DNA from 2 places in the Occallatibacter riparius genome. Region 1 is predicted to be linked to the other one. Evidence: predicted binding sites of a transcription regulator. Region 1 holds the regulator's gene; the other holds the start of a gene.
The links. The regulator LexA, encoded in region 1, represses DNA repair genes until DNA is damaged. The targets are predictions, from matches to a motif close to CANTTCGCTTTTTATTCGC.

Region 1 (6,760 bases):
CCGAATCGCCCAACGGCAAGCTCACACTGGAATCCCTCCGCCGCTGGGCACTTGTCCTCTCGGAGTCGAGCGTCAGGCAATAGCCGCGAAAGCCGACAACCGTGTTCGTTTGTCCTTCTTCCCTTTGTCCCTCTATCCCTGTATTTCTGGTCCCTATTGCCTATCCCCTACTCTCAACCTTTAAACTCCCGCCATGACGCGCAATCAGGTTTTCTCCCTCGTAGCAGTTTCGGCCCTCGCCTCGTTCAGTGCTTCCCTCGTCGCCCAACAGCCCACTCAGCCCAAGATGAAGCCGGAAGAAACCGAGATCTGGCAGCCGGTTCCCCCGGTTGTTACGCCCGCCAAAGACGCCGGCGCCGCGCCCTCTGACGCCATCGTCCTCTTCGACGGCAAGAACCTCGACGAATGGGTCAACGTCAAGGATCACGGCCCTGCTTCCTGGGACGTGGTTGACGGCCTTATGAAGGTCAAGAAGTCCGGCGGCAACATCGAAACCAAGCAGAAGTTCAAGAACTACCAGCTTCACATCGAGTTCCGCGTACCCGAGTCCATCACCGGCTCAGGCCAGGCCCGCGGCAACAGCGGAGTCTTCCTCGCCTCCACCGGCCCGGGGGACGACGGATACGAACTCCAGGTGCTCGACTCCTACCAGAACTCGACTTATGTGAACGGCATGGCCGGCAGCATCTACAAGCAGGCGATCCCGCTGGCTAATGCCGCGCGCAAGCCCGGCGAGTGGAACGTCTACGACATCGTCTGGACCGCGCCCACGTTCAACGAAGACGGCTCGGTCAAGACGCCCGCGTACGCCACCGTCTTCTGGAACGGCGTCATCGTCGAAAATCACTTCGAGCTGAAGGGTCAGACGCTCTACATCGGCAAGCCGTTCTACAAGGCCTACGACAGCGCGCCCATCAAGCTGCAGGCCCATGGGGACAAATCAGAGCCCATCAGCTTCCGCAACATCTGGGTCCGCAATCTGCCGTAACACAGAGAAGAAGAGAAACAGAGAAGCAGGGAATCTCCCCTCGGCGGATCGGGTCGCTGTTTCTCTGTATCCCCTTTTCCCTGTTTCTCTGTACTGCTTCTCAACTCACGCCCCTTGCGTATATGTAGCCTTCCCGTTCACAAAGTGCGCCGTGAGCACCTGTCCCCGCATCTTCGGATCAAACGAGATGTGCACCCATGTTCCTTCCTGAATCAGCTGGTCGAACTGAATCGTCCCGTCGGCCTGGATCTTTTTGACAATCTCCAGAGGAACGCCGAAGCTCCGGCAAACGAAATCCGCCGCGTAGCCCGTCACATGCGCTGAGGTAGGAACACCCCCAACCGCGTGGTTAAGTGCCGGGCAGCGGTACCCGGAATCAATGTTGAGTGGGAGTCCCAGCAAGGCGCGCACCTGTTCGAGGCCGGCGGCTGTTGCCTTCAAATGCTCCACCACATCGGGCGGTGGTGTGTTGTCGATGCTCTGCCTGACGGCGGTTGAGCTGAAGGTCATTTCATCGAGACTGAAGTGATCGCTGAGTTGCATGACTCCCCCTTCGAAACAAAATATCCCGGCTTCCGCCAAAGCACACTAACTATTCCGGAACCAACCGCGTTACTAGCGGTTCCAATCCGGGCAGGATTTCCCCTTGCGATTCGCTTTTTATTCGCTATAATCCACGCATGGCTGTCACCAGGCGACAAAAAGAAGTCCTCGACTTCCTCGATACCTTCGTCGGCCGCAACGGCTACTCCCCATCCTTCGAAGAGATCGCACGCGGCATGGGGCTCAAGAGCCTTGCCACAGTGCACAAGCACATCACCAATCTCGAGAAGAAGGGCATGCTCGACCGTGTGCACAACCGCAGCCGATCCATTGACGTGCTGCCCCCCGGAACCCGCACCCGTACCAGCGACCGGCTTCCCCTTGCCGGGCGCATTGCAGCAGGTCTCCCAGTTGAGACCAGCGAAAATGTGGAGACTATTTCGCTGCACGACGTGGTCGGCAATCGCGATGTCTTCGCCCTCGAGGTTCGTGGCGATTCCATGCGCGACGAGCACATCATCTCCGGCGATTACGTGCTGGTGGAGCGCACCAAGACCGCCAAGCAGGGCGAGATCGTTGTCGCCCTGGTACACGGCGCTGAAACCACGCTGAAACGCTTCTACTCGGAAGGCAGCACGATTCGCCTGCAGCCCTCGAACATCGAGATGGAGCCGATCTACGTGCCCGCCAACCAGGTTGCCATCCAGGGCCGCGTGCTCGGCGTCCTGCGCAAGTACCACTAGAACGCAGCAAGATTCGCGCAAAGAAAATCCCCGGCCCTCAAAGAGGCGCCGGGGATTTGTTCTACTACTCGCTGCTTAGTAAAGCCGGAAGTTCACCGCGATTGTCACCATCACCGGGACCGGCGTACGTCCATCCTTCAGTGCCGGCTTGAACTTGTACTTCCGTACAGCTTCCAGCGCTTTCTCGTCCAGGCCCATGCCCAGCGGCCGCACCACGCGCGGGTTCTGTGGGTTGCCCTGCGCATCCACGATGAGGCTGATCATGACTTCGCCCTGGTACTTGGCGCGGCGCGCCTCATCGCTGAATTCCGCTTCAGGCGCGTTGATCGCTACAGGAGCAGAAATGCCGCCGCCGACGCGGTAAACGCCGCCACCTGTGTTCCCGCCGGATCCGGGTCCGTAGCCGTTTCCATTGCCGGAACCAAGGCCACCGCCCGATCCCGTGCCCATGCCGCCGCCGGTTCCCTGCCCATTTGAGGCCAGGCTCACGTTGGGCGAGTTGTGCACGCCGATCATGGGCAGCATCGGATTGTCAGGCAGCTTGATGTCTTTCTGAACATTGATCGCGGAATCAACGGCCAGCTTCGGCTTCTCGATCAACGGAACCATCGGGGGAGCCTGCGGGTGCGGATCAATCTTCGGCAGGTGTCCCTTGATCGGGTCCACCAGGTCATGAGAACCGCCGCCACCACCGCCGCCGGCCTTCACGGCTGCCTTGGGCGCCTTGAAGTCGGAGATATCGATGTTGGACATGCCGGTGACTTGCGGCTTCTTAATTTCCTGGTAGATCTTGCGCGCGCCGAAGACCAGCACAATTGCGAGAATCAAGCCGTTGATCACGGTGGCCGAACCTACGGCCCAGGGGTTCGTCTTGACCGCCATGCGGTCAGGAACCGGAATCGGTGTGGAGGTCAGCTCGAGCGGCGGAAGCTTGGGCGGGAAGAAGACGTCGTGTACGTTGTCGTACAGCTCCTTCCAGATCGGCTTCTCTTCAAACGCTTTTCCGAGGAAAGCATCGAGTTCATGACCTTCCGACGTGGGAACGTCAGACGGGGTAATGGTCTGTGTCATAAATGTACTGCCGGCCATTCCGCCGGATTCTGTTCCCCTTTGATCTGCAGGCCGGTGATGGCCGTTGCCATTCCCGCCTAGTGATCCATTATGCTCGAATGCCGTCGGTCTTGTCGCGGCGAACGAGGTGGAAGTCTCCGAGTGATGACTCGAGTCTACCGGACGAGCTGGGGACTGTCCGGGCTCCAGAATCTCATATTCTGTAGGCTTAGGAACTCCCATAAAGTAATAGACGACCCGCCTTGTGAGTTGTTAGGGTGCACATCCCGAAAAACAGTGTGAGTTAGGCCCAATCTAACGCGAAACTAGCCGTTCTGCCAGCTTTGGTGCCGTTTCCTCTGGATTCTGGTCCGGATCGGATCGGAACGAGATCGGGCCCGATCGGACCGGAGCGCCTGGAATTGTTCCAGCCAGGCCGGCATTGAAGAATCGCCGCTCCCGCCAGTTACACTGGAAGAGAAGATTCTGCACGAATTTACGGAGAAACGATGCCCGCAGCGCCGGAACTCAAGGCGACCCTGAATCTGCCCCAGACGGCCTTCCCCATGAAGGCCAATCTGCCTCAGAATGAACCACTTCGCCTGGCCCGCTGGGCGTCTCTGCGCCTCTACGACGAGCTGCGGAAGGCCGGAAAGGGCCGCCCTTCCTACATCCTCCACGACGGTCCGCCTTATGCCAATGGCCCCATTCACCTGGGCCACGCCCTCAACAAGGGCTTGAAGGACTTCGTCGTAAAGTCCAGGACGATGGCTGGTTACGATGCCCCCTACGTTCCGGGGTACGACTGCCATGGCCTGCCGATTGAGATCAAGGTTGACGAGCAGCTCGGCCGTAAAAAGCTCGAAATGCCCGCCGCTGAGGTGTTGGATGCATGCCGCGCCTACGCGCAGAAATATATTGACCTGCAGACCTCGCAATTCGAGCGTATCGGTGTCTTCGGCCGCTGGGCCACGCCCTACAAGACAATGTCGCGGGACTATGAGGCGCGGACGCTCGAAGCCTTCTACGGCTTCCTCGAGAAGGGCTTTGTCTACCGCGGACTCAAGCCGGTTTACTGGTGCATCCACGACCGCACCGCGCTGGCCGACGCCGAAATTGAGTACGAGAACCACACCAGTCCTTCGGTGTATGTGCGCTACAAGCTGACTTCACCGGCCGAAGCCCTCGATCCCGCGCTGGCCGGCCGCGAAGTCTATACGATCATCTGGACGACGACGCCCTGGACGCTGCCCGCGTCTCTGGCGGTCGCCTTCCATCCTGATTTCGACTACGTCGCGCTGGCGACGGCAGACGGCCCGGTGTACATCGTGGCTGCCGAACTCGCCTCCAGTGTTGTGGCAGCGACAAAGTTGGAGAACCCGGTCGAGATCGCACGTTTCAAAGGCGCGAAGCTGGAGCGCCAGACCTTCCAGCACCCGTTCCTTGATCGCTCTATCCTCGGGGTCCTGGGCGATTACGTCACAGCCGACACCGGTACCGGCGCCGTGCACACGGCGCCTTCGCATGGCGCAGAGGACTTCTACACCGGGCAGAAGTACGGGCTCGACCTCACGTGCCGTGTCGATGCCTCGGGGCGCATCCACGTGGACGAAGCCGCGTGGCCGCACACTACTCCTGCGCCTTACGACGGCCTCACCGTGTGGAAGGCAAACCCCGTCATCATCGCCATGCTTGTGGAGCGCGGCGCGCTGCTGGGCTCCGGGAACCTGGAACACTCGTATCCGCACTGCTGGCGCTGCCACAACCCGGTCATCTTCCGCGCCACCGAGCAGTGGTTCATTTCGCTTGAGACGCCGATGAAGCGCCAGGACGGATCCGAGACGACCTTCCGCCAGTTGAGCGTTGAAGAGATCGACAAGGTCACGTGGGATCCGGGCTGGGGCAAAGAGCGCATCACCAACATGATTGCGACGCGCCCCGACTGGTGCATCAGCCGCCAGCGCATCTGGGGCGTGCCCATCGCCGTATTCATGTGCGAGGGCTGCAACGAGCCCTTCATCGACGCGGGCCTGAACCGCAAAATCATTCAGCTCTTCGATGACGAAGGCGCAGAGGCATGGCACGCCCCCAAAGCGATGGAACTGCTGTCCGCCCATGCGAAGTGCGCGAAATGCGGCAAGTCCGAGTTCCGCAAGGAAACCGACATCCTCGATGTGTGGTTCGACTCCGGCACGAGCTGGTTCGCAGTTTGCGAATCGGACGCGGATCTGCGCGAACAATATAAGGCCTTTCAGCGGGGCAATGGCCCGACGGTGTTGTATCTGGAAGGCGGCGACCAGCACCGCGGCTGGTTCCACTCTTCCCTGCTCACCAGCGTTGCACTGCGCGGGCGGGCGCCGTATTCGCACGTTGCTACTGCCGGCTGGACGCTCGATGAGCAGGGCCGCGCCATGTCGAAGTCGCTTGGCAACGGCGTCGACCCGGTGGATATCGCTCAGCGCATGGGTGGCGAGATCGTACGGCTCTGGGTCGCGTCGGTCGACTTCCGCGAAGACATGGCAGCCAGCGAAAACCTAATGGCCCGCTGCGCGGAGATCTACCGCAAGCTGCGCAATACGTTCCGGTTTCTGCTGGGGAACCTCAGCGGTTTCAACCCTGCGACGGATGCTGTGCCAGAAGCCGAGCTATTGCCGCTGGATCGATACATGCTGGCGCGCACCCGCGAGCTAACGGAGAAGATCCTCGGCTGGTATGCGGCGTTCGAGTTCCACCGCGTGTATCACGCAGTGAACGAGTTTGCCATCGTCGACCTCAGCTCGTTCTACCTCGACGTGCTGAAGGACCGCATGTACACCTTCGCGCCGACGAACCCGGCGCGGCGCTCGGCCCAGACCGTGCTCTGGAAGATCACCGAGACGCTGGTGCGGCTCGTTGCGCCCATCCTCAGCTTTACAGCGGATGAAGTGTGGGAGTACCTGCCCGCTGTGGAAGGCCGCGAAGTCAGCGTCCATCTCGCGCTGTTTCCAAAGCCGGAGGAAGTGTTCGCGTCAGAGTCGGCTCCTGTGCTCGACGAGTGGAAGCGCCTCTTTGAAGTGCGCGATGAAGCACTGCGCGTTCTCGAAGAAGCGCGGCAGGCCAAGCGCATCGGCAAGGGGCTTGAAGCTGAGCTCGAAATCGCCGCAGCAGGCGAGCAGCTTGCGCTGCTCGAAAGGCACGCTGCCGGCCTCAAAGAGATCCTGAACGTGTCGCGGGTTAGCGTGGTCTCTGGCGAAAGTCTGCGCGTCACTGCCCTGCCCGCCAGCGGCCACAAGTGCGCCCGCTGCTGGAACTTTATGCCGGAAGTCTCGAACTACGGCATCTGGCAGAACGTCTGCACCCGCTGCCATCAGGCCCTGCAAGAAATGAACATTGAACCGCCGAAAGCCGAGGATGCAGCGTGAGCCTCACCTCCGCAATCCGGCTGCCGTGGCTGCTG
Region 2 (6,760 bases), 2.6 Mb from region 1:
CGAAGCCAGTGCGAGAACGCGGCTGTTTGCGCGCACGATCAACTGCTCAAGCATCATGTTCGCAACGAAGAGAAGTGCATCCAGTGCTTCGATAGGCGAGTCGAGTTCCATCCGTTCGGCAAGCGTGAACTCCGGTTCGACGGGCTCTAAGAGATGCGGCATTTCACCACGCGCAAGCCGGCGCAGGCGCATGCCTGGTTGACCCATGCGCGCGATCAGCTCCTTTTCAGGCAGATCAGCCAGCATGCCTAAAGTGCGAATTCCCCAGAGCGTAAACGTCTCCGCCTGCTCCGGGGTCATATCGAGGACTGAAAGCGGCAGTGCTGCGAGCGCGTCACTCTCATGGCCGCCTGCGGGAATCACCTGAACGGGTTTGCGCGCGGTGAGTCCTTTTGCCGCTGCGAGTGCTGCATGGAAGTTGCTGCTGATGGCGATGCAGGCAGCGATCTCCAACTTGCGCAGATGCGAGAGGAGATTATTTGCGAGCACATCTGCGGGCCCGAAGAGTTTGTCGGTTCCTGCGATATCGATTACGCAGAGAAACATGGACTCATTGCCGCACGCTTCGACGCGTGGCGAGAAGACACCGGCACATTCGAGAATCGCAGCCTTTGCTGCGGCCTCTTCATCGGTTGAGCGCGGCAGCAGAGCTACGCGCGGAAACGTCTCCACTTCGACTTTAGTCATGCCGCGCATCAGGCCCAGCGTGCGCGCTTTGTTGTTGAGCGAGCACACCTGCTCGAGTGGTGGGTTGCCTTGCATGACCACGCAGGCGCGATCACGCAGCTCGGGGCGCAGACGCAAAAGGGCCTGTGCCGGAAATTCCTTCACGCAGACGCAGGCATAACGCTCGTTCATTGCGCGCCTGCCCAGGTGGATTTGCTGCGCCAGGTTGCGCCGGTTTCGCGCTGCGGAGGCTTGCGAATCGACACTACATTGGAAGGCACTTGCGTGAATCGGCGGCGCTCCACTTCTACACGGTGATGGATTCCAGTAAAGACTGTTGCTTCATCGCGAGATGGCTCGCCGGGTTGGAATCGCAACAGCAGCTCGCCGCTACTCTTGGCGCAGGGATGCTGCGTGAGCAGGAGCAGGCTTGCCTGCGTGCGCTCGGCTGCGGCGCGGTAACGGAACCATGTGGCCAGCGGAACGCGCGAGGCGTACTCCGGCGCGATGCCGGCCATGTCGAGGACGACGGCAGCGAAGCCGCCTGCCTGGAGCACGAGATCGGTTACGCGCAGGGCCTGCTCGATGCGCGCCCAGGGCTTTTCGGTTCGTGCGCGGAAGCCGGATTTTGGATGCGGCTGCGGAGATACGGGCGGAACGGGTTCTCGCTCTGTTTTGGGGCGGCGTTGCGGTTCAGCGCATCGAGGAGAGATCGCCTCGGGATGCAGGAACTCGCCTACTGCTTCTGAAAGGCCTTTGGCTTCGGTGCGCGGATGGGGGCCGAAGCCGCCGCCGTGGAGGCCTTTCTTTGCTGGCGGCGGGACCAGGTATTTTTCCGGCAGGCGGAAATCCGGTGCCGCGACCTGGTCGTTGCGGGGGCGAACTCCGCAGCGCACCCAGAGGATGCGGGCGAGATCGACGCCTGCGGCCGCGGCGGATTCTGGATCGAACTCGTCAGAGACGTCGATCCAGGCGCAGACGCTGCCGGCATGCGTGCGGGCGGCGACGAAGGAGAGGGCCAGAGAGGTGCGTCCGCTGGAGGCTGGGCCGACCAGTTCGCTGATGGCGCCGATAGGGAGGCCGCCTTCTAGGAGGGTGTCGACAGCATCAACGCCTGTTGGGGCAAACTGGCGGACGATCGGGGCGGGAGTCAGGGCGGAGGGGATGCGGTTGGAGAGGGCCGCTTCGATCTGGCGCCGGACTGTGGAGGCGGAGGGCATGGCGATCTTCGCCTTATATTCGCTCCACCGTGACGCGGATGCAATCGGTCGATTGCATCGCAGTTAGTGCATTTTGACGGTAAGCGTTAGAAGGGATGCGAGATAAAAAATTTAGAAGCAGGCCCATCCAGGAACTCAGACTCGGCACGTCCGGACTGACGGGCGTGGGGTTTTGAAGGGTGTTTACTGATGAGTACAAATGCGCATTGCTTGTTGCAACGAGCTGTTTTTTGGCCTATGGAATTTAGAATATCAATATGTCTAATCTTATGTTTGGCTTGATTGCAATTTAGGCGAATATAGGGAGAAGTAAAAACAGGGGGAGGGGTAGCTAATTTATAGGTAAACACAGTGCCTGATCAGTTAATACCAACATCCCCCCTTGTTCGCCCTTTGTCCTAGGTCAAAAGAAAACGCCCACCGTGACCGGGGGCGTTTCGTTTTTCTTCTCTATATCTAGTATGGCAGATTCGATCAGTAATTCGCAATTAGTTTTCCACATTTTGTAATGAGTGGATTGTGTGGCTTAGGTCGTTTTTCCACAGGTGAGGGGGCTTGACAGGATTTGAGGTGAACCCCGTTGTTGAGACAGTTTGGGGCGCAGCCCGATTTGCCTAGGGCACGATATCAACCTTCTTCATGTTGTCGTCGGGGACGCGATCGACGAGGAGAAGCAGGGGATCGATGCCGCCCTTGTCGGGTACCGATGAGCTGACGAAGGTGTAGGTTCCTCCCTTGCCGGTCATGTGGACCTGCTGCCGGACGAGAACTTTGCCGTAGCGGTCGCCCTTGGCGGGAGCGGCGAGCGCGCCAACCTCGATCCAGTCGTCGACGGGGATTTCCTGCTCTGCGCCCTTGGCGTCGGCGGTGTACTTGTGTGTTTCGACCTGGACGGTCACGTCGTATTTGCCGTCGGGACGCTTGTGGGCGGTGGCGCTGGTGGTGCGGTTCGAGAACAGGGTGATGTCTTCGAACAGGTCTTTGAGCAGGTACTGGTACTGCTGGGGGGTCTCGCTGCGCAGCGCGTCCACGAGCGCCCAGGAAGTGGGGTAGGGCGGCTGCGCATAGCGATACTGCGCGAGTACCTTGCGGAGGGCGCGGTTGATGGCGTCTTCGCCGATCATCTGGCGGAGGTAGTACATGACCACGCTGCCCTTGCGGTAGTGGATGTAGCCCTGGCTGGCTTCGACGCGCATCAGGGGGCGCTCCTTTAGGCGCTCCGTGCCGCGCGAGCGCAGGTAATTGTCCATCTCATACTGCATGAATTTGCGCATGGTGTCGGGGCCGTACTGCTTTTCCATCACCATGAGCGCGGAGTACTGGGCGAGGGTTTCAGACAGCGACGTTGCGCCCTGCATGTTGGCGCCGACGACCTGGTGCGCCCACCACTGGTGGCCCATCTCATGGGCGACGACGTAGAAGACCATGTCGATGTCGTCGGGCTTTTCAATGTCGGCGATGAAGCCGATGGATTCCGAGTAGGGCATGGTTCCTGGGAAGGCCTGCGCAAACGAAGCGACGCGCGGAAACTCGACGATGCGCGCCTGCTTGTTGTAGTAGGGGCCGTAGTTGGTGGTGTAGTAGGCGAACGACTTCTCGATGGAGCTGACCATCTTGGAGACGTTCCAGGGATGCTCCTTGAGGTAATAAACCTCCACGTCCATGTCGTTCCACTTGCTGCGCTGCACCTGGTAGCGGGCAGAGATAAAGGAGTAGAAGTTCAGGGCGAAGTGGTCGAGCTTGTACTCGTAGAAATTGCGGCCATCCTGTTGCCACTGGCGGAGGAGAGAGCCGGGCGCAATGGCCATCTGGTCGGCGCTGGTGCTGATGATGGTGTCGACGTTGACCCAGTCAGAGTTGTTGCTGATGTAGGAGTCCATGCAGCCAGTGGTGCAGTTGCGCACGAGCTCGGGCATCAGGTCTTTTTCTTTCAGCTTGAAGCGGCGGCGATCGTTGGGATCGGTGAGCTCGTTGTTTTCCTGGTAGCCGATCTGGGGCACGGAGCTGGAGTTGAAGAAGCTGCCGTTCTGGACGACGCCGGTCATGGTGAGGGTGTTTTCGAAGCCCTTGGGATGCGACTCAACGTCGAAGTTGAGGGTGCGGACTTCTCCGGGGGCGAGTGGGGTGGTGAGCTTGTATATGCGATAGCCGAGGCGCTTGTCATCCTGGGCAAGCTGCATGCCGGCCATGTCGACGGTGGAGGTGAAGTTGCGGTCGAGGGATAGGTGGAGCGCGTCGATGGGAGCGGCGGTTTCGTTCTTGATCTGCTCGGACCCGCGCATCACCAGCTCGCGCGTTGCGGGATAGATGGCGATGTCGTAGTGGACATCGGTGACGCGCGGCTGAGGCAGGTGTTCGAAGCGTTTGTAGTTTTTCTCGTAGTCGGCTTGGCGCTGGAGAGTGTCGTTATTGCTTTCCACTTGATTCAGCACTTCAGTGTTGTAGTAGACCCAGCCGACGACGGCGATGAAGGCAACGGCAGCCAGCAGAGACAGGGCGCGGACGGGGCCGCGAAAGCGCTGCTGCGCGTGGACGAGGCGGGCCTTCCAGCGGAGGTCTTTGCCGCGCGGCCAGAACAGGATGGTGGCAGCGGCTACGAGGCAGCTGAAGAGGATCCAGTAGATGGCGAACCAGGTCCAACCCTTCATCCAGGGCTGATAGCCGAAGAAATCGGAGTAGGTCATTGCCGGCAGGCTGCCGAACTGGACCATGCGGGTGCCGACGTGCAGCGGCCGCCACATAAAGGTGTTGGCGACGACCGCACCGATGAAGGCGAAGTAGCCTACGTACTTGTTGGGCGAGAGAACGTGAATGAGGAAGGCGAGGGCCGCGAGGAACGCGAAGCGGAGGAGATCCTGGCCTAGCAGTGTCTCGATGTAAAGGCCCAACTGGAAGCGCGTATAGCCGTCCGCAGCCTGGACCCAGATGGCGACAATCATCACCACGACCTGAATGGTGGCCAACGCGGTGATCAGGGCAATGAACTTCGCGACGTACGAAGGCCACTCGGGAACGGGAAGGGCGTCTGAGACTTCGTCGGTTCGGGCGTCGCGTTCTTCCCAGACGAGGACGCCGGCGAAGAACGTGATCAGTGCGACGAGGAACAAGTAGAGGGTTCCGGCGATGATCTGGAGCAGCGCATAGGTGACCGGCCGGGTTGTGAGGCCGAATCCCTGGCGAGCGCTGAAGATGAGTGCGCCGACGCTGTTTAGAAGCGCGGCACACGTGATCACGATGAACGAGACGGTCTTGAGCAGGCGACGGTACTCGATGCGGATGGAAGCGAGAAGCTGGCGCCAGCGCGCGGCTGCGCCGTAGTTCAGCGTGACGGTGGTGCGAATCGCGGGACTAGGGATGGCTGCTATGGCGTCGGAATCGTCGAGTTTCTTGCGGGAGGCGCGGGCCTGCCGCTCGGCGAAACTGAAGCGCCAGCAGCAGAACGCGAAGATGAGGATGCCGACGGCGAGCCAGATGAGGCGGTTCCAAAGGAGAAGACCGGTTAGGCCGAGGGCATGCGTGTTGCGATCGGCGACGGTCCAGTACTTGGTCATCAGCGCAAACGCGTTGTTGCCGAATGGGTCAACCATGGCGGCAAGCTTTTCGTTTTCGAGCTTGTCCGTGAGCACGCCGGCAACGACGTTAGCTACTAGAAGACCCAGGCCTCCAAGGAAAGAGACCACGGTGCTGCGGGTGAGGGCAGCGATGGTGAAGAGAATGGCTGCGATGAAGAGGGTGTTGGGCAGCGCGAAGATGAAAATGCCGGACAGGTGTGCGGACCACACCACAGGGCCGAAGCGGTCGGCATCGGCCCATGGCATGACTTTTGCGAGCAGCGCGCCGAGGGAGATTCCCAGCATGGGGATGGTGGATATGACGACTGCGCCGAGGAATCGCCCGATGAGAAAGTCCAGCTTGCGGATCGGCTTGGTGAAGACGATCTGGTGCATGTTGTAGGCGAATTCACGGGCGGCGGCCGAGTTGGCGAAGGCCGTGACCATGAGCAGCGTAATGAACCAGAAGATGGAGTAGTACTGTTCGACGACGTAGGGGGCATTGCGGAAGGTGTTGCCGATGGCGCCGCCGACCTGGACCTGGTCTGTGCTCATGGGCAGCAGCGTAAGCAAGCTGACGATGGCCGTAAAGACCCAGAGCATGACCGAGCGCAGCCAGTAGCGGACTTCGAACCAGAAGAAATGCAACATGCGCGCCCTCCTAGTTGAGGCCAGCAAGGCTGGCGAAGAAGACATCTTCGAGATCCGGAGCCACGGGAACGAATCCGTCGTCGGGGAGGGAATCGGCGAAGACATGGATTTGCGGACGGCCGGCGACGAGCTTGTTGGAGATGACGTGCATGCGCTCGGTGTAGTCCTTGACTTCGTCGCGCGCTATGGACTTGCGCCAGACCCTTCCTTCGAGGCTGTGCACGGCGCGGTCGGGCGAGCCGGCGAAGAGGACTTTGCCGAGGTGAATGATGGCCATGTTGCTGCACAGCTCCATCACGTCTTCGACGATGTGCGTGGAGAGGATGACGATGACGTTGTCGCCGATTTCGGCGAGGAGGTTGTAGAAGCGGTTGCGCTCGCCGGGGTCGAGGCCGGCGGTGGGCTCGTCGACGATGAGCAGGCGGGGATTGCCGATGAGGGCCTGCGCGATGCCGAAGCGCTGGCGCATGCCGCCGGAAAATCCGGTGAGGCGTTTGCGACGGTGCTCCCAGAGGTTCACGCGGCGCAGCATCTCGTGCACGACTTCGCGGCGTTCGCGATGGCTGGTGATGCCCTTGAGGAGCGCGATCTGGTCGAGCATCTCCTCGGCATTCACGCGAGGGTAGACACCGAAGTCCTGGGGCAGATAGCCGAGGACCTTGCGGACTTCGT

Region 2: the regulator LexA is predicted to act here: its motif matches at 1,891-1,909, upstream of MOP44_RS01100 (DNA recombination/repair protein RecA).

What each region holds. Positions count from the first base shown of each region.
Region 1 covers NZ_CP093313.1:4,466,759-4,473,518, reverse strand. The annotation lists gene MOP44_RS18150 (rhamnulokinase) at 1-83, shown strand, start outside; gene MOP44_RS18145 (3-keto-disaccharide hydrolase) at 194-988, shown strand; gene MOP44_RS18140 (D-Ala-D-Ala carboxypeptidase family metallohydrolase) at 1,094-1,531, opposite strand; gene lexA (transcriptional repressor LexA) at 1,669-2,274, shown strand; gene MOP44_RS18130 (energy transducer TonB) at 2,350-3,345, opposite strand; gene ileS (isoleucine--tRNA ligase) at 3,834-6,725, shown strand; gene lspA (signal peptidase II) at 6,722-6,760, shown strand, end outside.
Region 2 covers NZ_CP093313.1:303,500-310,259, reverse strand. The annotation lists gene MOP44_RS01105 (DNA polymerase Y family protein) at 1-858, opposite strand, end outside; gene MOP44_RS01100 (DNA recombination/repair protein RecA) at 855-1,886, opposite strand; gene MOP44_RS01095 (ABC transporter permease/M1 family aminopeptidase) at 2,501-6,088, opposite strand; gene MOP44_RS01090 (ABC transporter ATP-binding protein) at 6,099-6,760, opposite strand, start outside.